DNA from 3 places in the Candidatus Filomicrobium marinum genome. Region 1 is predicted to be linked to each of the others. Evidence: riboswitches for the same ligand, from Rfam matches in the RefSeq annotation. Region 1 holds a riboswitch; each other region holds the start of a gene.
What was found. A riboswitch is a leader RNA that binds a small molecule or an ion and turns the genes downstream of it on or off. The one in region 1 is predicted to bind cobalamin.
Positions count from the first base shown of each region.

Region 2: linked by a shared signal. The riboswitch ahead of YBN1229_RS08665 (TonB-dependent receptor plug domain-containing protein) and the one ahead of YBN1229_RS12525 (DUF1636 family protein) in region 1 are both predicted to bind cobalamin.
Region 3: linked by a shared signal. The riboswitch ahead of YBN1229_RS09400 (TonB-dependent siderophore receptor) and the one ahead of YBN1229_RS12525 (DUF1636 family protein) in region 1 are both predicted to bind cobalamin.

Region 1 is NZ_LN829119.1:2,662,804-2,669,412, reverse strand. It holds gene cobN (cobaltochelatase subunit CobN) at 1-2,523, opposite strand, end outside; gene cobW (cobalamin biosynthesis protein CobW) at 2,529-3,563, opposite strand; gene YBN1229_RS12525 (DUF1636 family protein) at 3,563-3,922, opposite strand; cobalamin riboswitch at 4,019-4,239, opposite strand; gene cobO (cob(I)yrinic acid a,c-diamide adenosyltransferase) at 4,282-4,896, shown strand; gene YBN1229_RS12515 (cobyric acid synthase) at 4,951-6,384, shown strand; gene YBN1229_RS12510 (arylsulfatase) at 6,401-6,609, opposite strand, start outside.
Region 2 is NZ_LN829119.1:1,836,424-1,843,032, reverse strand. It holds gene YBN1229_RS08670 (ABC transporter substrate-binding protein) at 1-236, opposite strand, end outside; gene YBN1229_RS08665 (TonB-dependent receptor plug domain-containing protein) at 253-2,163, opposite strand; cobalamin riboswitch at 2,434-2,658, opposite strand; gene YBN1229_RS08660 (methyl-accepting chemotaxis protein) at 2,836-4,524, opposite strand; gene YBN1229_RS08655 (hypothetical protein) at 4,536-5,141, opposite strand; gene YBN1229_RS08650 (GntR family transcriptional regulator) at 5,614-6,387, opposite strand; gene YBN1229_RS08645 (UxaA family hydrolase) at 6,457-6,609, shown strand, end outside.
Region 3 is NZ_LN829119.1:1,993,018-1,999,626, reverse strand. It holds gene YBN1229_RS09410 (ABC transporter ATP-binding protein/permease) at 1-1,372, opposite strand, end outside; gene fhuF (siderophore-iron reductase FhuF) at 1,369-2,151, opposite strand; gene YBN1229_RS09400 (TonB-dependent siderophore receptor) at 2,214-4,544, opposite strand; cobalamin riboswitch at 4,656-4,848, opposite strand; gene YBN1229_RS09395 (ATP-dependent nuclease) at 5,951-6,609, shown strand, end outside.

The DNA.
Region 1 (6,609 bases):
TTCTTCGACGGGTTCGTCGCGATCAGCAAGCGCCGCTGCCGCGGCTTCGAACATCTGTGCGAGGCCGGGAAAGACATCGCGGAAAAGCCCGGAAACTCTTAGCGTCACATCAATCCTGGGCCTGTTCAGCAGCGCCGGGGGCACGATCTCGAACCCTGTCACGCGCCCGGAGGCACCGTCCCAACGTGGCGTCAGTCCTGCCAAGTGAAGCGCCATAGCGAACTCTTCGCCCGCAGTCCGCATCGTCGCCGATCCCCACAGGTCGATTACCAGACCGCGCGGCCAATCGCCATGATCTTGTAGGTGACGACGCACCAATTCTTCCGCGTTCTTCACGCCCTGCGCGAACGCAACGCGGGTCGGCACCGCGCGCGGATCAACACTGAAGAGATTGCGTCCCGTGGGGAGGACATCGGTGTGTCCGCGATAGGGAGACCCTGAGGGTCCGGGCGGCACCCGGCGGCCGGCCAGTGCTGAGTGTAGTCCCTCTCTCTCCCCTTCGCGCGCGCCGTAGATGTGGAGACCGTCGCCAAATCCGCTGTCTTTGATGTCGCAAACGAAGCGGTCAATTCTCACAATGGCTTCGGCCGCGCTTATATTTTCGTTGATGCCCAGGTCTGCTTCCACTCCTTTGGCCTGCGCCTCCGCGCGGATCATTGCGATGAGCCGGTCGCGCCGCGCGGGATCAAGCCCGTCTGCGGTGGAATACTCATCCAAGAGCCTTTCGAGTTGAGACAAACCTTCCGGCACGGCGCTGTCGCGCATCGGCGGCGGCATATGTCCCAAAGTGACGGCACCGAGCCGTCGCTTGGCTTGTGCTGCCTCCCCCGGATCGTTGACGATGAACGGATAAAGAACCGGCAGGTCACCCAACAACGCCTGCGGCCAGCACGTGTCCGACAAGGCGACGGATTTTCCCGGCAGCCATTCCAAGGTGCCGTGCGCCCCTATGTGGATCAGCGCCGAGAAGCCCTGCGCACGTAACCAAAGGTAAAAGGCCACGTATGCGTGGCGGGGGACGCGTGCGAGATCATGATAGTCGTCATCACGGCTCTCCCTCAGTCCACGTTCCGGCTGGAGAGCAATCACCGCTTCTCCGCTCCTGATGGCGGCGAAGTGGAATCCTCCATCGACGACTGCGGGATCGTTATCGGGGTCTCCCCAAGCGCGTTGCAAATCAGCGCGCAGGCCTTCGGGGAGTTGGTCCAAGGCATTGCGGTACGCGCTGAGCGACCACGTCAGATACGATTTACTCAGTGTGCGCCCAAGGTCTGTCACCGGCTCGACGGCATAGCCTTCGCGTGCAAGGTCGAGAAGAATTGCTTCGCACGACGCCAGCGCGTCCAAACCCACCGCATGCGCCAGCTGATATTCCTTGCCCGGATAGGTGGACAATATCAGCGCCGGCTTTTGAGCCTCCGCCTTCGCCGTAGCAAGGCTGTGCCAGCGGGCGACGCGATCGGCGACCGCGCGCACGCGCGTCTCATCAGGCTGGTGAATCTTGCGAGAAAACTGCAGATCCGGATCGTGCTGCGTCCCACATTTAAAGCTCACGGCGCCCGCGAAAATGCGTCCATCGACTTCGGGAAGCACCACATGCATGGCAAGATCAGAGGGGGATAACCCTCGCTCCGAAGCCAGCCACAACGCGCGTTCGGCGGTCGAAAGCGCAACCTGAAACACTGGGCATCCCGGTCCATCGAGTGGCGAGCGCCCATCGTCGCCACGCGCTGAGAAGGCCGTCGCGTTCACGATCGCGACCGGACCCATTTGCTCTAAGGCAACCTCGACCCATATGCGCGCGCCTGCAGCTTTTAGTGACGGTGCGAACATGCCGACCGCCTGAAAACCTCGTGCCCGCAGTTCGTGTATCAGTGCATCTATCGGCGCTGTGTCGGCCGCTGCCAGATAGGCACGATAGAATATGACAGGCACAATCGCTTTGCCATCGGGCGGCGACATTTGAACGCCGCGCGCGGGCTCGTAGAAGCCGCAGTCAGGCAACCGTTTATCGCCTGGAACAGGCGCCGCGTAGAGTCCAGCGGCCAACGCGAGCTGTGCCAGGGCTGCTTGAGCAGCAACCGCGCCACCTGCATCGCAAAGCGCCGACAATCTTCGCAACGTTGAAACAGGCAACGTGGAGAGTTCATCGAGCCTGTCGTCGTCGCGACCGTCACCCGGCAAAACAGCCAAAGCAATTCCGCGCTTGCGCGCGAGTGCGTTGAGTTCCGCTAGTCCGTATGACCAGTAGCTTTCTCCGCCGATCAGCCGAACGAGTATTCCCTTCGCCCCACTCAGCGTTTGATCCACGTACGTGTCAACCGAGATGGGATGCCGCAATGCCGCTAGATTGGCCAAGCGCAGACCGGGCAGATTTGCCCGACCGCGTTGCCATCCCGCCGCGAAGGCCCCCAAGTCACTGTCGGAGTAAGACAGCACCACCAAATCCGCAGGACCTTGGCCAAGGTCTTGCGGGGTCGCAGTCTCTTCCAGATCGTGACTTTCTCGGAAGACGACATGCATGGTGATCAGGCCTCGAAAACTGCCTGGATTGCCGCCGGATCAATCGCATCATGCTCAGCGATCACAACGAGCTGGGAACGGCGCGGCTGGTCGCCCCATGGACGATCGTATTGCATGCGCACGCGCTCACCCACGGCCTGCACCAGCATGCGCATCGGCTTGTCCCGGATCGCGAGATATCCTTTCACGCGGAGAATGTCGCGCTCTCGCGCAAGGCGGCGGATCGCCTCTGCGACACTCTCAGGATCGGCCAAGATGGGCAGATCGATAATCGCGGAGTCGAAATCATCATGCTCGTGATCGTCGGCGCCGTCATGGTGAGAGGGCCGCACGTCGAGGTTATCTTCGGCCGCGGCGTTGAGCCCAAGAATGACACGCGGGTCGATCACACCATCTGTCAGCGAGAGGATCGGGAGCCTGCGCGGAGCTTCGGCTTCGATCAAAGCACGTGCCGCCGAAATCCCTTCGTCTCCCGCAAGGTCCGCCTTGCTCAACAACACGATGTCGGCGCAGGCAATCTGATCCTCGAAGACCTCGGACAGAGGGGTTTCGTGATCAATGCTCTCATCGCCAGCACGTTGTGCGGCGATTGCTTCCTCGTCCGGTGCAAACCTGCCGGCTGCAACCGCCTCAGCATCCGCGACAGCAATAACGCCATCGACAGTGATGCGCGAACGGATGGCAGGCCAGTCGAACGCCTTCAGCAGCGGCTTTGGCAGCGCCAGACCGGACGTCTCGATGAGGATATGGTCGGGCTGCTGCGGCAGCGCCATCAAAGCCTCGATCGTCGGAATGAAATCGTCCGCGACCGTGCAGCAAATGCAGCCGTTCGCGAGTTCGACGATATTTTCCTCGGGGCAATTCTCGTCCGCGCAAGATCGCAAGATCTCGCCATCCACACCGACTGTACCGAATTCGTTGACGAGCACCGCAAGACGCTTGCCCTGCGGATTGCGCATCAAATGGCGGATCAACGTAGTTTTGCCCGCGCCGAGAAAACCGGTAATAACGCTGACGGGAATTTTTGACAGGTCGGTCATTAGTCCTCCATCGGGGGAATGCGCGCGAGCGAGTTTTTGCGGAAAATTTCCGGACGTTCGCGCCACGGCACGATGCCGTCTTCGCTGGCCGCGTATTTGGATGCGCCATCGAGAATGTCCGGGACGTGTTCGGCGGGATCGAGCCGGCCGTAGACGTAAGTCCACTTACCTGGGCCGCTGAGCGCAACCGCGCACCCTTGCGAACAAGCGGAGAGGCACTGCACGGGACGCAGACGCATCCCTTTGGGTATCCCTGCGGCTTCAAGCGCGGATAGCATCAACTGCCCGGGACAAGCGTCGTCGGGTTCAATCGTCGCGCCGCGACGGCAGGTCGTGCAGACAAGGATCGTAGCCATCAGGCCCCTTCAGCAGGGACGAGAGGTGCTAAAGCCAGAAGGGGAAGACGCCCGGTATCAGGCGATTCACCTGCCGGTCGCGAAACACCCCGTTCGCCCGTTTCAGTCACGCTGTTGGCAGGTCTCCCGGCTTGCGGATGTAGGGTTTTTAATCCTGCGGACGTTCGGCCTTCCCAGCTTTTGCCAGTGGCGTTGAACGTCCTCTCCGGTCACGGTCGCGGGGGCGGCTGCGTTGTAAGCTTTTGAGCAATTCCGGCTCAAGTGCTTGTCGCATTCCCTCTTCGCCTGTCATAGACAGGACCAACAATGCCTCAACTGAAGCCGAACGCCGTCAGTTGTCAAGATGAAGGAAAAGTATGGCGATGGATGAGACAGACTTAGCCGCGCGTCACGCAACCAAAATGGCCAAGATCAAAGCTGCGCGCGATCGCATGATGGCAACGAAGGAAGGCGAGAAGGGACTGATTATTGTTCACACCGGTGCGGGTAAAGGGAAATCCTCTTCCGGCTTCGGCATGATCATGCGCTGCATTGCGCACGGTTTTCCCTCTGCTGTGGTGCAGTTCATCAAAGGCGCTTGGGACACCGGCGAACGCCGGTTGATCGAAACCCACTTTCCTCACCTCTGTCAATTTCACGCGATGGGGGAGGGCTTTACCTGGGAAACACAGGACCGCGAACGCGACATCGCCGCAGCCCGTGCCGGCTGGGAAAAAGCAAAGGCGATGATCCTCAATCCAGAACTCCGGATGGTCTTGCTCGACGAGATCAACATCGCGCTGCGCTACGATTATTTGGACATTGCTGAGGTTGTCGCCTTTCTTCGCGATGAAAAGCCGCCGCTCACGCATGTCGTCCTGACTGGCCGGAACGCCAAGGACGAATTGATCGAGATTGCCGATCTCGTGACGGAGATGTCGTTGATCAAACATCCGTTCCGCGCCGGCATCAAAGCCCAGCCGGGCGTGGAGTTTTGAGGGTTTTACCCTTGGAACTCTAGCCTACAAGGATAACCTTAAGTGAAATCCCTTATGATTCAGGGAGCGGGTTCGAACGTCGGCAAGTCACTGCTTGTTGCCGGCCTCTGCCGCGCCGCACTCCGACGCGGGCTTCGCGTCGCGCCGTTCAAGCCGCAAAACATGTCGAATAACGCCGCCGTCACAGCGGACGGTGGTGAAATCGGTCGGGCGCAGGCCTTGCAGGCGCTTGCCTCGGGCCGCGAAGCCGTTACCGACATGAATCCTATTTTGCTCAAACCTGAATCGGAGACGGGGTCACAGGTCATCGTCCAAGGCCAACGGCTCACCACTGTAAAGGCCCGCGCTTATTCAAGCCTGAAACCACAGCTTTTGAGCGCGGTACTCGCGAGCTTCAATCGGTTGAAAGGCGATGCCGACCTCGTGATTGTAGAGGGAGCCGGGAGTCCCGCTGAAGTAAATCTTCGACGCGGTGACATCGCCAACATGGGTTTCGCGCAGGCGGCGAGCGTTCCCGTCGTTCTGGCGGGAGACATCGAGCGTGGCGGCGTCATTGCCCAGATCGTTGGAACACAAGCCGTCATCGATCCCGATGACGCCGCGTTGATCTCGGGATTTGTGATCAACAAGTTTCGCGGCGATCCGCGCCTCTTCGATGACGGATATCGCTTCATCTCGGAACGCACAGGATGGCGGGGCTTTGGGGTCCTGCCCTATTTTCCGGATGCCAGGAAACTGCCCGCTGAAGATGTCCTCGACTTGCGCGAGAGCAATCTGGGCGAGGGGCTGCATATCGCCGTTCCTATTCTCTCCCGCATCGCGAATTTCGATGACCTCGATCCGCTCGCTCAAGAGCCGGGAGTTCGGCTCAGCATGATCCCTGCGGGTCGTCCTTTACCGGGCGATTGCGCTCTGATCATCCTGCCCGGATCGAAATCCACATCAACCGATCTCGCTTATCTTCGCGCGCAAGGCTGGGATATCGATCTCCGGGCGCATGTGCGTCGTGGTGGTGCTGTCCTTGGGATTTGCGGCGGTTACCAGATGCTGGGCCGCGCAATCCACGACCCGGACGGTATCGAGGGTACGCCGGGCAGCGTCGAGGGCTTGGGTCTTCTCGACCTAGAAACCGTGATGTTCCCGGACAAGGAAGTTTCGCGGACACAGGCCCGGCATGCGGCCTCCGGCACCGTGATTGACGCTTACGAAATTCACATGGGTCGCACGGACGGACCGGATCGCAAGCGCCCCTTCGCCTTTGTGAACGATCGGGCGGAAGGGGGCACTTCCCCGGACGGGCGCATTGTGGGCAGCTATATGCACGGCATGTTCGTTAACGATGACTTCCGCCGCAGCTTTTTGTCAGCGCTCGGGGCACGGACCGCTTCGTTTGCTTACGGTGCTTCCGTTGACGCTACCCTCGACGCTCTGGCGGAACACATGGAGACACACCTAGACGTCGATGCTTTGTTCGCCTTGGCGAGGTGAATACGCCATAGACGAGCTAATCTTTCTGTAAGCAATCCCGGACAAATCGAAGCCGCTCAATTGGACCGAGGTTCTGCGCATCGGCCTGCTTGCGGCAGTCCTCTCTTTTGTCAAACCGTTCTTCCAACCGTTGGACGATAGTGAGATTTTGAGAGACCGGTCCGTCTGCAGCAGCTTTCATCGCGCCTTGCAGCTTCTTTATGTCTTCGGCGGTCAAATGCGGCC
Region 2 (6,609 bases), 830 kb from region 1:
TTGGCCATCATCGACATGCTGGGATCGGAGGCCAAATTCGATACTGAGTAGAGCTGTCCCGGCGCCGCGATCATCATCGCGAGCTGGTCTGTACAGAGGTTCATGGAAATGACCCGACGAGGTGCCGTCGGGTCACGGTTATCGCTCTCAGCGGACGCTATTCCCGGGAGCGGGAAGGAAAGAGCTAGCAGCACACCGAGCGCCGCGTACCATGCGCTTAGCTGACGCAAGCGCATGGTTGCCCCCAAGCGTTCAGTCCGGCCAAAGGTCCATGCGCAAGCCGCCATAAATCGCCAGATCGGATGTGCCGTAGCCATAGGCGGTCTGATAGTCCTCGTCGAGCAGGTTTTCGCCGCGGATGTACGCTTCCATGCCAGGCCGGAATTCGTAAGACACCTTTGCATTCAGCAGCAGGTAATCATCGAGTGGCACGATGCCCAATCCGAAGATCTCATCCACGTTCTCCGTCACGTATTTCGCTGTGACATTGAGCTTAAGCTTATCCAGCGGCTGCGCATCGATGCCGAATGCAAAATTGTGACGTGGCACACGCGGTAGCGGAAGTCCATTCTCCCGCTCCGTCTCCGTAAACGTATAGGCCGCACTGATGGCCACGCGATCTGTCAGGAAGGCGCTCGCCGCAATCTCCACGCCGTTGCGATAAGTAACGCCCGGCACGTTCATATATCCGGTCGTATAGGCAATCAGGTTCTCGGTATCGAGTTCAAAATAGGTCACGCCCAGAGTGGCACGGCCATCGAAAAAGCCCTGCTCGATGCCCGCATCCCAGCTCACGCTTTCTTCCGGGTTTAGATCGGGATTAGCGCCAAATGGACCGTAGAGTTCATTCAGGCTGGGCGTGCGGAAGCCCGTTGAGTGGCTGGCACGAATTTTGGTGTCGGTCTCTGTGAAGAGATAAGCGGCCGTGAGCCGATGTGTATTGAAGTTGCCGAATTCGCTATGGTCATCAATGCGGCCGCCAAACGTGAGCGTCAAGTTGTCGATGGGTTCGACCATCAGCTGGGCGAAGGTGCCGAAGATGTTGGCCTCGTCGCGCTTTCCAGGAGCGTTAAAAGACTCCGCTCCGGTTTCCTCCCAGTCGGCGCCAGCAAGAAGCGAAAGAGACTCGTTAAAGCTGATGACGCCGTTGTACTCGGCCTTAACGCGGTCACCATTGTACCAAGTCACCGGGGCAAACACCGAGCTGCTCACATCATCGCGTTCGATCTTCATACCTTGCAGCGCGAAGGTATTTTTGAAGCGTCCTTCGAACAGCTCGATGTTGGTGCCGACCCGACCGGCGAACTGAGACGTCTTACCTTCCTCGATGGGGCTGTCGACCGGACCAGAGGCATCGTATTCGCCTTCTGCGTTAAAGGCGCGCGTTGCGAAGAAGACTGTGATGCCGTCAGCGACTTTCATTTCACCGCGGCCGGAAAATGTCAGATTATTGTAGCCGTCGTCCTCCGGCGCATTGTCCGCTGCGGAAAAGCCCTCGGTATCAATTCCCAAAAGGCTGAACGAGATATCTCCGCGATCTGTCGCATAGCCCGCGGTGGTCGCGCCGCGCCAAGTGTTGTAGGCGCCGTATTCAGCCGCAACCGATTGAGAATACCCCAGCTTCGTCGCGCGCCGCGTATCTATGGACACGACACCAGCTACGGCATCGCCACCGTAAAGCGTGCTTTGCGAACCTTTCAGGATTTCAATGCGTGCAAAATCGTCCACCAGAAGGTGCTCGAATCTTGCTGACGTCTGCGGTGCGGAGGGGTCGCTAATATCCATGCCGTCGATCAGAATTTTTACATAGTTCTGATTGGCGCCGCGCATCGTTATACCGGTGGTGGATCCCGCCGGACCATTGCGGGTGAAATTCACGCCGGGAACCGTCTCCAGGTAGTCCTGCAGAAACGGTCGCGACTGCTTTTCAAGATCCTCCTGCGTGATAAGAGAAACCGACGAACCAACAGCGGCTGCATCAGTCGGTGTACGGTTCGCGGAAAAAATGACGATTCCGGGCAGCATGATTTCGCCTTCTTGGGCGAGAGCCGCTTCACTGGCTAACGCTGGCAAAACGACTATCGCCGTAAGCGCCAACCAACTAGAACACTTGAGCGTATTGGCGCTTGTTGTTCCGCCTTTAAAACTCTTTCTCATCAACATCGTGACCACTCCGTTTCCCGCATTGGATCGGTGCGAAAAGCGGCAGAGCCAATCAATGAAATCGCGATCGAAAGTGGACTACGTCATCGGTATCCGGCTCTCGGCCGGCAACAAATATCTCGTCGTGCGTCGGTGCAATCAAAGCTCACGCCGCATTGTCGAGATTCACGCTAGTCGGACTTGCTCCGCAGAACCATTGCTCAACCCGTGCTTCTCTTCACATGGGTCGCCACAACGGACATCCGCTCCCAAGCGCGCCCCGCGCGAGGAATGGGCGACACGCCACTGGCAGGTCTCCTGGCTTGCAGCTCAGACGCATCAGGTCCTTCCTTCCCAGTTCTCCAAACACAGTGGAGAGCCCAGTGGATTGAGGATGACGCTCGCCGCTTACAGTTGCGGGGGCAGCCGCGGCTTATCGCAAATGTTTGCGAGACCGCGTTCCCTTTTCATTCAGTGGGCTTCAGCCCGCTGAACACCAATAGCGCAGGCAACAAATCAGTTGGCTGTAGGAGAGTCAATCTGCGCGAGGCCGCAACATGTGGAGTCTCGCTTCGAGACTGGCGGAAAGGGCACACGTCTGGCGTGTGGCTGGAATGTTCCCCAACGAAAAGAGGACCCGGGCCTATGGCCGGGTCCTCCCGATAGCTTCTGCCTTTTATCTCTTCGAGGGAGCTACGCTGCCGAACGGACCGTATCGAGGAAACTCGAGACTTCCGTCTTCAGATGCACCGCCTGGCGCGACAGTTCGGTCGACGAACTCAAGACCTGCGATGCAGCTGACGAAGAATCATTGGCAGCCTGATTGACACCGATAATGCTGGAGGAAACTTCTCGCGTTCCTTCCGCAGCCTGCATGACGTTGCGGGAGATTTCCGACGTCGCTGCAGCCTGCTCCTCGACCGCAGCAGCAATCGACGCCGCGATTTCGCTCAATTCGCCAATCGCATTTGTCGAGGCACTGATGGCCACCGTGGAGCCCTCCGTTGCCGTTTGGATGTTTTGGATCTGCGTGGAGATATCCGAAGTTGCCTTCGCAGTCTGTTCGGCGAGAGCCTTCACTTCCTGAGCGACGACGGCGAAGCCCTTGCCGGCCTCTCCCGCACGTGCTGCTTCGATCGTGGCGTTGAGTGCGAGCAGGTTCGTCTGCTGCGCAATTTCCTGGATCAATGTCACGACGGAACCGATTTCATGGGCCGCTTGCGACAATGTCGTAATGCGTTCCACCGTATTGTCGATCTCCTTGGCAGCGTGGCTTGCCTTGCGAGACGACGCGTCAGCCTGACGACCGATTTCCTGGACAGCGCCTGCCATCTCTTCCGTGACGCTAGCGACACTTCTGACGTTTACCGAGGCCTGCTCAGAGGCTGCGGCAACGGACGACGATTGAGCGCTTGTCTCTTCCGCAGCCGCCGCCATTGTACTTGCCGCCGATTGCAACTGAGAGGATGCACTGGCGACGAACTCGATGATGGAACCAACCTTGGTTTCAAACTCATCGGCAAGATGCATCATCGCCTTACGGTTCTCGACCTGCAGCTTCTCGCGCTCCGCAGCGGCTTCACGCTCATGTTCCTGAGAGCGGATGATGCCGTCCTTAAAGACCTTGAGCGAGGCAGCCATGCGGCCGATTTCGTCGCGATCCGTTATACCCTTCGGCTCAGCAGTCATATCGTGCTTCGCCAGACGTTCCGTCACACCAGCAAGGGATTTCAGACGCGTCGACACGCTCACGTAAACGAGTGCACCCAAGAGAACGGTACCCAGCAGAATGACGGATGCTGCGACGGCAACTGCAAGATTCAGTCGCTCTGCCGCGGCGGCAGCCCCTTTTGACGCCCCCCTCAGCATCACAGAGAGCGCCATTTCAGCTTCGTTCAATGCAGTCGAAACCTCGTCCAGGCTGGCCGTCGTGTGCGCCTGCAGTTCGATGGTATGCGCAAGATCAACGGTCATTGGGTCCCGCATGGCTTCAATCTGCGGTTTCGCCGCATCCGTTACCCACGTGTTCCACGCATCGCTAAACCGGTCTAAGGACGCACCGACACCCGCGAAGAACGTCGATGTCAAACGGCGCACGCTTTCGAGATCTGTAGAAACCTTCTTAACGTCCTTCTCGAAGTTCTTCACCTTTGCGCGGTCGCCCGTGATGAGAAAGTGACGAAGGTCGGCAACCAGCTTGTTAGAGCCATCCCGCAGCTCAGTCATCCTAGACAGTGCCGCGATGACGTCGAACGTTACTTGCGACGCTTTATCCACCTCATCTGTTTGCACCTTCACGACCGCAAACGACCCGAGGGCTACGAGCGAAAGCGCTGCAAAAGCGCCAACCATTTTTTTTGTTACTGAGATATTGTTGAGCATGGCATTGCCTATCAGAACGCTGGGGTACGGCGCCGTGAAAGCTCCGTCAGATTGATTTCCACGGTGATCGCGCCAAACGCGTCACCACTGTCTTTGTCGGCAAGCGTCATGCTGACCTGAGATGTCCAGATCTTCAGACCGTCGTCGAACTCCGGCTTGTCAATAAAGATTTCTGTCGGCCCAATGGCGAAGGTTTTTTGAAACTTCGCCTCATCGCCCTGCCAGTAGTCTGTCGTAATGGAGCTTTGGCCCACATTGAGTCCATTCACATCCATTATGAAGATCTCTTTATATAGACCAACGGACGCAGCTTGGCGTTTCAAGAGATAATTCGAAAGCGGACTCGCGATCGTTGCCGAAATCAGCGGCTTATCATCAGCCTGCGCTTCCTCGCGCCACGTTTTATCGAGCTCGTCAATCTCATCCTGCGTCAAGACACCATGGCGCTGATTTTGGGCCTCGACAGCCAGCTTGACGATGGGCTGACTTGACCAACCCTTGATCTCTTCGATCACATCCGGCGTAATCAGGCTTTCAACACGCCCCGGAAACTCCTGAGCCAATGACGAAGATGCAGCCAAGCACATGAGTGGAATAAATGCGAAATTTCTCATCATCACTCTCCCCCAATCCTTCCCTTTCCTGATCACTACAGGAATCACGATAAAAAATGACTTAATATGCATATTGAAAATAGGTAGTTACGCTTTTCTGCTCTCATTGTGGCTTAGGCAACCGAAATATTCCCTACATCCTCAACGTTCGGCCATAAGGAAAACTATTACCGGCTAAACTCCCGTAATTGCGGGCTTTTGCATCCGATTCAATTGAGGCTCGAGGTGTACGGTGCACAGCCCCACTTCAAAACGAGAGCTATTTCTCGCCGACGTATTTAATTTTGAAAATGTCCATATCTTTTTGGTGCCTATCGTTGACACCCAAGCAGAAGTCCGGGTGACATCTGCCGCAAAACATCTCTAACCACGGACAACATCAAACCATATAAGTTGCACAGACTCCCGCATGCGGACGCTTGTATGGCCTCCCGCACAATTTCGAAAAAATACCAATTTAGGTGCTTGCGACGTCTTACCTAAGGCGCACCAAATAATGCGCGCCCGAAAGCAAACAAATGCTCACGCGCCACTCGATCGGAGCCTCATTCAAAGCGTACATAGTACGATCGAGCCGGATCAAAGGAAGGCCCGGCGCAATTTCTAACGCCTTCGCTTCTCGCTCCCCCGCAGCGACGGCCGTAATCCGCTCTTCACCGTGAGAAACTGTTAAACCGTATTCTTTTTGGAAGTGATCATAGAGCGTGTTGGGAATGGTCTTTTCCTTGACGAGCCCAGGAAAAAACTGGCGTGGCAACACGATCGTTTCGTAGATCATAGGCTTACCGGCGTGGGTACGCACGCGTGAGACCCGGATGACCTCTGCGCCCACATCGAGCTTTAGCCGTTCCCGCTCTTCTTTGTTGGCACGCGCAATACTCATGCGTGTGTTTTGCGAGTCCGGCTCGATATGCCCCCCCCCATCCTCAAACAGGTTGAAGAAGCGGAAGAGCATCTTGTCCGGCGTGTGTTCCGCCACGAAGGTTCCGCGGCCCTGACGGCGCTCTACGAGATTATCGACGGCCAAGGCATTGAGCGCCTTACGCACGGTCCCCTGGCTGACACCTATCTCTCGCGCCAGTTCGAACTCGCTCGGAATGAGCTGACCTGGCCGCCATACTCCCGTTCGAATGCGATCAACAAAGATCGCCTCTACCTGAGCGTAAAGAGGCTGTGCCGCGAGCGCCGTCGTTAGTTCGGCGCCCGATGGGGAAGCTTCTTTCGAATTCGGCTTGCGGGTTGCGCTCATGTCTTATGTCTTATACAAGAGGTCGATGTGTGTGCAATTTATTTCACATAGCGAAACAGAGGACGGACAGTGGCAGAAGTTCCCCATTTCCTGGTTCACAGCCCAAAGGACAACGTTGGCGTCGTTGTCATCGAAGGGCTCAAAGCCGGCACGGACATGCTCGGCGTAATCACTGAGACGAATACGACTCTCAATCTTACCGCGCTTCATGACATTCCGATC
Region 3 (6,609 bases), 670 kb from region 1:
CAACTTCGTCACGCGTCATCGGGTAAGAGACGGCATCCTTCAATGTTCCGAGAGGCATGTATGCACGCTGTGGAAGGACCAAAGTGCGCTCTAAATTCGAGGCAACGTCTCCGCGTGCATATGGCCAGATCCCTGCAATCCCCTTCACGAGGCTCGTCTTTCCACTGCCGGACGGCCCCGCGATCTTGAATTCTTCTCCCCTTGCCAGATTTAGGCTCTCAAGCTGGCCGAGGGTGTCTCGTTCTGTTGGATCCAGCACACGCAGTTGAGCGATATGCAGACGAGGGACATCCCCCTCGCGATTCTCCGATGGTATGCAAGGCTCTATTTCCTGGGCCGTTCCGAGATCATTTTCTAGTCGGCTCAACCGTTGTGTCACGGCAATCAGCTCGCTCAATTCCTCATAGGCGGTTACGAAAAATGACAGCGCACCGCGAACTTGAGCAAACGCCGAGCCTGCCTGCATGAAGGCTCCGAATTGAATTCCCCCAGAGAAATACAATGGTGCGAGCAACAGGTATGGAATATAAAGAGAGGAATGTTTGTAGGCTTCGGTGAAAAAATTCAGCATCTTCTGGCGCGCCATGAGCGCATACCAATTTTCAGCTAGCATTTTAAATCTGCTATTGAGCTCTCCCCTTTCAGGGGCTCCTCCGTTTAGCAGTGCAATCTCTTCCGCATTATCGCGTACGCGCATCAATCCGAACCGGAAATCCCCTTCTCTTCTATCTTGTTCAAAGTTCAATGGGATCAGTCGTCGACCAATCATATGCGCCAGTAGCGTCCCGGCAGCGGAGTACAAAACCAATATCCAGACGAGAAGTCCCGGGATTACACGTTCTTCACCAAACAATGTGACAGGCACTGACTGTGATATGATCCACAATATGGTGACGAACGACCCAAGAGTGACGGTCGCGCCGACCAGACCGACGCTGATCGAAATCACATGCGATACAAACTTGTAGGTATCCTCTGCGATCCTCTGATCTGGGTTGTCTTCAGATTTTGGTTTCAATCTCGCGCGATAGAAGTTTGCATTCGCCAGCCAGAGATCAAGGAAACGTTGTGTAAGCCAGTCGCGCCAATGAATGGTCAACCATTGCGCAAAATACTTCTGATAAACGGTTGCTGTAATCAGCGCTGCGGCAATCAGAATGTAAACCCAAAACTGCCGAACGAATTCCGTCCAATTTTTGTCCTGTAGAGATTGAAAGAAATCGTTTCGCCAATAGTTCATCGCAACTTGCGCGGCGACAACGCCAAGCTGGCAGGCAATGACCGCTGCTAGCAAGATGAGCGGTACGAGTTTCCACGTTTCCAAAAAATATGAGGAGGCGTATCGCAACCCTGCGCGTGAAACCGATCTCACCCCTTCACGTCCTCCACGTCGGGCACGGAGCTACTTTCAACGCGTTCTTCTTGCTTGGGGCACGCGCAACAGAGCTTTCCGTCTGGAAGCTGAAACCTCAAGCAACATACACGGCGGCGTCTTGCGGGAACCTCGTCAAGCAACACGTATGCGACCGGTTGGAACAGGGGATTTCGCTTGCCGTTCGGAAGATTAGGTAGTTGGAGGAAGTCGCTACACTCGTCTCGGGCCGCTCCCCCGATCTGCACCCGCTCCAAATACGTCAGAAGACCTTCCACGAGAGTTCCGGCGTTGTTCCAAAGGATGCGACGGCTGACGCCGGTCCTCGCATGATAGAGTTTTACAAACGGATAGAGGTGCTTCTCGACAATCGGTAGCAGCCGGTTTCCGGGGCGTGATTGCACCGGCGCGACTTCTCCTTCGGGGATCGCAACGCTGTCGATCTTATGGTCAGGAGTAAAGGCAATCCGGAAATGCTCGAGCTCCAGCGGTGGTGTTTGATCCAGAAGAATGTTGGAGCAGATCAAGGGCGGGAGAGCGGTCGCAAAATACCATTTCGACCAAATCGAAAGAACGGCTGTGCGCGGGGTGTTCCCATACGTTTGGTTGAAACTTTCTACGATCGCATCCAACCAGCAATCGTCCAGCGCGTCCCGTACTGAACGGCTCGCTTGCTCCGAACGCCCGACGACAAGGTGAGGACGTAGGTGTTCCAGATCGCCCACGAAAATGGCGTCCAGAGATTTGCCGAACGTTTCAAGTGAATTCAATACCGTCATTGCCCGCCTCATCCTCACATACGTTCGCAGGGCGAACCTTGGACGCTCGCCCCGCGAAGAAGCTAGAAACGCATCCGAAGTGACGCGTCGACGGTACGGCCAACCCCGTAATAGCAAGAGTAGGTGGAATCGCAGTTTGTGACGTAGCGCTCGTCTGTCAGGTTCTTGGCATTGACAGCGAATTCCCAGTTCTCGAACTCTGGAGAAATCGTTCCGAGATCGTAACGCACCGTAGCGTCATAGAGCGTAAACGCGGGCACATAGAACGTATTGAGAGTATCGCCTGCCGCTTCTCCGAAAAATCGGACACCGCCTCCAATTGTCAGGCCACGGAATGCCCCTTCGAAGAACGTGTACGATCCCCATAGTGACGCCTGATGCGCTGGAACGGAGGTAAAGCTTTTACCGCCTGCCCCTTTTTGGTTTGTCTTTGTGACTTCACTGTCCAGATAGGTGTAGGCGGCAGCAAAATTCCAACCACTCTCAAGGGATGCGCGGACTTCGAGTTCCGCCCCTCGCACCGCGACTTCGCCGGTTTGCGTCGCAAACCCCGGATTCGCAAGGTCCGGCGTTCGTACGTTCTGTTGCGTGATGTCGAACACCGACGCGGTGAAGAGAGCGTTCACACCGGGTGGCATGAATTTGATCCCCACCTCGCTTTGTTCGCCCGTTGTCGGTTCAAACGGATTGCCCCCAGCATCGGACCCCGTGAGGGGAAAGAACGATTCTGAATAGCTGACAAATGGCGCAAACCCGTTCGCAAAGCGGTAGATGGCACCGAGTTGATGCGTAAACGCCTTATCTTCTTTTGGAGTGTGGATCGGGGCCCCGAAGTTGCCTGTTACGGGATCTCTCGCCAGGGTTTCTTGATTGAGCTCAGCCCAGTCATGGCGAATACCTGCGGTGACTGTCAGGCCACCGACGGAAATGGCGTCTTGAAGATACAGGCCCGCTTGCGTGAGATCCTGATAACGCTTCGAGGTAATCGGATTGGATCGCAGAGGCTGACCATAGACCGGATTGTATAGATCAAGCGAATAGAGACTTGCCCGGTTTACGCCTTGCCCCTGATAGTTCGGGATTGCCGCGTAATCGAATCCAACCAGCAATTTGTGGTCCAGTGGACCGGTCGAGAAATTACCATGCAGGCGGCTGTCAACCTGATAGGTATTGATCACGTAATCAGCGTCAAACATCTGCCGACGTGTTGACGTTGGGCCGCTCGGGCTGCCCATTCCCATAACTTCGGACAATGCGATGTCGATGTGCCGGTAGGCTGCATTTTGCTCAAACGACCAAACGTTATCGAAGCGGTGTTTGAACTCGTATCCGATCTTGAAGGATGTCTTGCTGGTGTCGTGATATCCGGGTTCACCGAGGAACAGTTCCCGCGGGATATATTGGCCGTTCGGTCCAGGAAGGATTGTGCCTTCGCGTGGCAGCGCCTGTTGCACCGTCAGACTCGGATCGTGCTGATAGCTTGAAAGCAGCGTGAAGGTCGTGTCCGCGTTCGGCCTAAAGGTAAGCGCCGGAGCGACGTAGAGGCGATCGTTTTCCGTGTAGTCGACCTCACCATCGGCCAGCCTTCCGAGAGCGGTCATACGATAGGTGAGCACACGGCCGTTTCCGATCGGACCACCGAAGTCGACCCCGGTTTGAAACTTGCTGTGAGTCCCAGCCTGTAGGACGACCTCCGTGAAAGCCTCATCGGTTGGCCGCTTGCTCGTCAGGTCCAGCAAGCCTCCGGGGCTCCCCTGTCCGTAGAGCATCGACGCGGGTCCTTTAAGGAGGTTCACGCGTTCCAAACCATAAGGTTCAATAGCCCAATTGCTATCATGCTGCTTCAGGCCATCGAGGTATTGGTAGACGAGGAAACCCCGGACGAGAGCTTGTTCTCGGGTAAGAAAATTTCCCGAGAAATAATAGCTATTCACACCGGACGTGTATTGCAGTGCCTCTAACACGCTCTGTGCGTTGCGTTCTTCAATCTCCGCTTTACTCACCGTTGAAATGGAGCGCGGCGTGTCGAGAACCGATCCTGGCGTCTTTGTTCCGACACCGCTCATCGTCGCGACGAATCCCGAGGTCCCTGGGTCGTTGCGATTTTGCGGAGGTGCAGTGTTTGAGAGACCAGAATCGTTGATCTGGTCAAAGCTTTGCGTGGGAGCTGCTGTGCTCGCGGAACTCGTCGCATTGACCGATGGAGAGGGCTGCTGAGTTTGGCTGGCAGGCGCAATAACCGTTACAGGAGGTAGCGTGGCCGACTGTGAAACCGCCTCTTGGGCGGAGGCAGTATTGTGGCTGGCGATGAGAGAAATGAAGGTGACGGTGAGCGGCGTTATCCAGCCGCAATTATCCGCTCGCTTGAGGAGCGATACTGATCCCGGAAACATTGATACCTGCGTGCATTCGTAGGTGGCACGTCAGCGCGAATTAGACCGCACACTTCCGGCTATGCCGAAAAAATGTGCCACCCTTGGAACACCCCGCCCAATGAGCTTCGCGCGTGACCACGACTGACGGCAGGTCTCCTGGCTCGCGGACTTACGCTCCATCGCCTTCCCAGGAGAAATCCCAGTGGCATTTGATGGAAAGCTAACCGCTCACAGTTGCGGGGGCAGCTCCGGCTTTGGGGTATCTCTCCCGTCCGGATTCCCATTTCATTCCTTTGAGGAAACCGTCGAGCGTTAACAGAAATTAAATATAGAGTTTAAGCAAGCGTTGGGACGAACTCGGAACAACGGATGGTAGACGCATGTGCCTCTTGGGCCACACGTAAGGCACAGGGCGTAATCGCCCCACCTCGGCGGTAATGACATCTACTCGGAAAGAGAGTGTTGGATTGATGCTGCCCCTCGGACGCTACCTCGACCGGCTCCGTCGTCCACCGGATTAACGCGGGAACACCCGCCCCGCCATGCACCAAGACAATTGGGGGGAATCATTACATGTTTGGGATGGTGCCCAGGGCCGGGGAACCTGATCCGCGCCGCATCAATGACTTAGCAGTCGGTGGGGAACCGAAATCTTCTACCCCATTACAGGCTTTTCCGATGCCTAGTTCCCCACCCAATGATGTGTGTTGGGGGAATCTCCTTCGGTCGAGGCGTTTGAGCGCCCGCTTATTACAGCAAGTCCCCGAACATTGCTGCTCCGCCAACCGATTTGATCACACTGACGTTGGTCGCTCGCTTGCCCGTGGAATGAATCTCGAGCGTTGCAATTGTCCAAGCACATGCCCCCCGGGGTTAAGTTGCACTCGCACCTCGTCACTGCGTTACCTCTCGTGTTGGCCTACGCGGTTGAAAGCGTCGACGAGATCGACCGATAAGGCGACCCTCAAGCAGGGAGCCTGACGGGAAATCGCCAATTAAGTGTGCGGCAGATCTAAGAGCTGGCGATCCCGGCAGAACTATAACAATTGAGCTAGTTCAAAAGCTTAGAGGCCAGTGGGACAGAGCATTGCGCCACTATGTTTCGGGCGATTTCGCACATTACTGTCCCAGCCCGCCGCTGAGACCACATTCCCTCGCTCCAGGTGTACCCCGAGCGGGTCCTGTTTCAGCTGATCTTATCCTTCACTTCGTGCCAGACTTCGGACACGCCTTCTAGCCACCAAAGGGCTTGGCTTTTTGTCGGGTTCGTTTTGCCAAATATGGCAGATATGGATGCAGCGGCGCATAACGGGCTCCGCGCGCAGAATTCCATGCGGAGTGGGTAGTACTCTTTCCCTTGTTCGAATATCGACTATTGTCAGCCCCATGACAATTCAACAGGTCCAAAGGACCGGCTCCTGACAATGTACCTTAAGGAACTACACGTTACGAACTTTAGGAATGTTGGCAATGGCCAACCGCTTTGCGTGCCGTTTCAGCAGGGTCTCAACCTCATCGTTGGGGAGAACGACGCCGGCAAAACCGGGCTTATTGATGCTATCCGCTATTGCCTTGGCACACGCGGCCAGTACTACGAGCGGATCACCATCAGCGATTTCTTTTGCGGCGACGGGCAGCAGTCCAAGGAGTTCTCGATCCGCTGCGTATTCGACGGCCTTACACCGGACGAAGTTGGAAATTTCGCAGAGTGGCTCACCAACATCCCCGGCGAAGACGGTCAGCCCGGCCGTAGCGAGTTGCAGGTTTCTCTAACCGCCAAGCTGCAAGCCGATGAATCAGTATATCCGGAACGCAGCACAGGCTCGGGGAAAGACGTCGACGGGAAGCTCCGCGAGTACCTGCAGGCTACTTATCTGCGGCCCCTTCGCGATGCTTCTGCAGAACTCCGTCCCGGTCGGCGAAGCAGACTGGCGCAGATTCTTCAGACCTTGCCAGAAATGAGGCCCGAGAAGGATGCCACGGTCGCTGATACCCTCGCCAAGATCATGGTCGATAGCCAGAAGAACATCTCTGACAACAAAACTATCAAGAACATCGAGAAGCGCCTCCGCGAAGAATATCT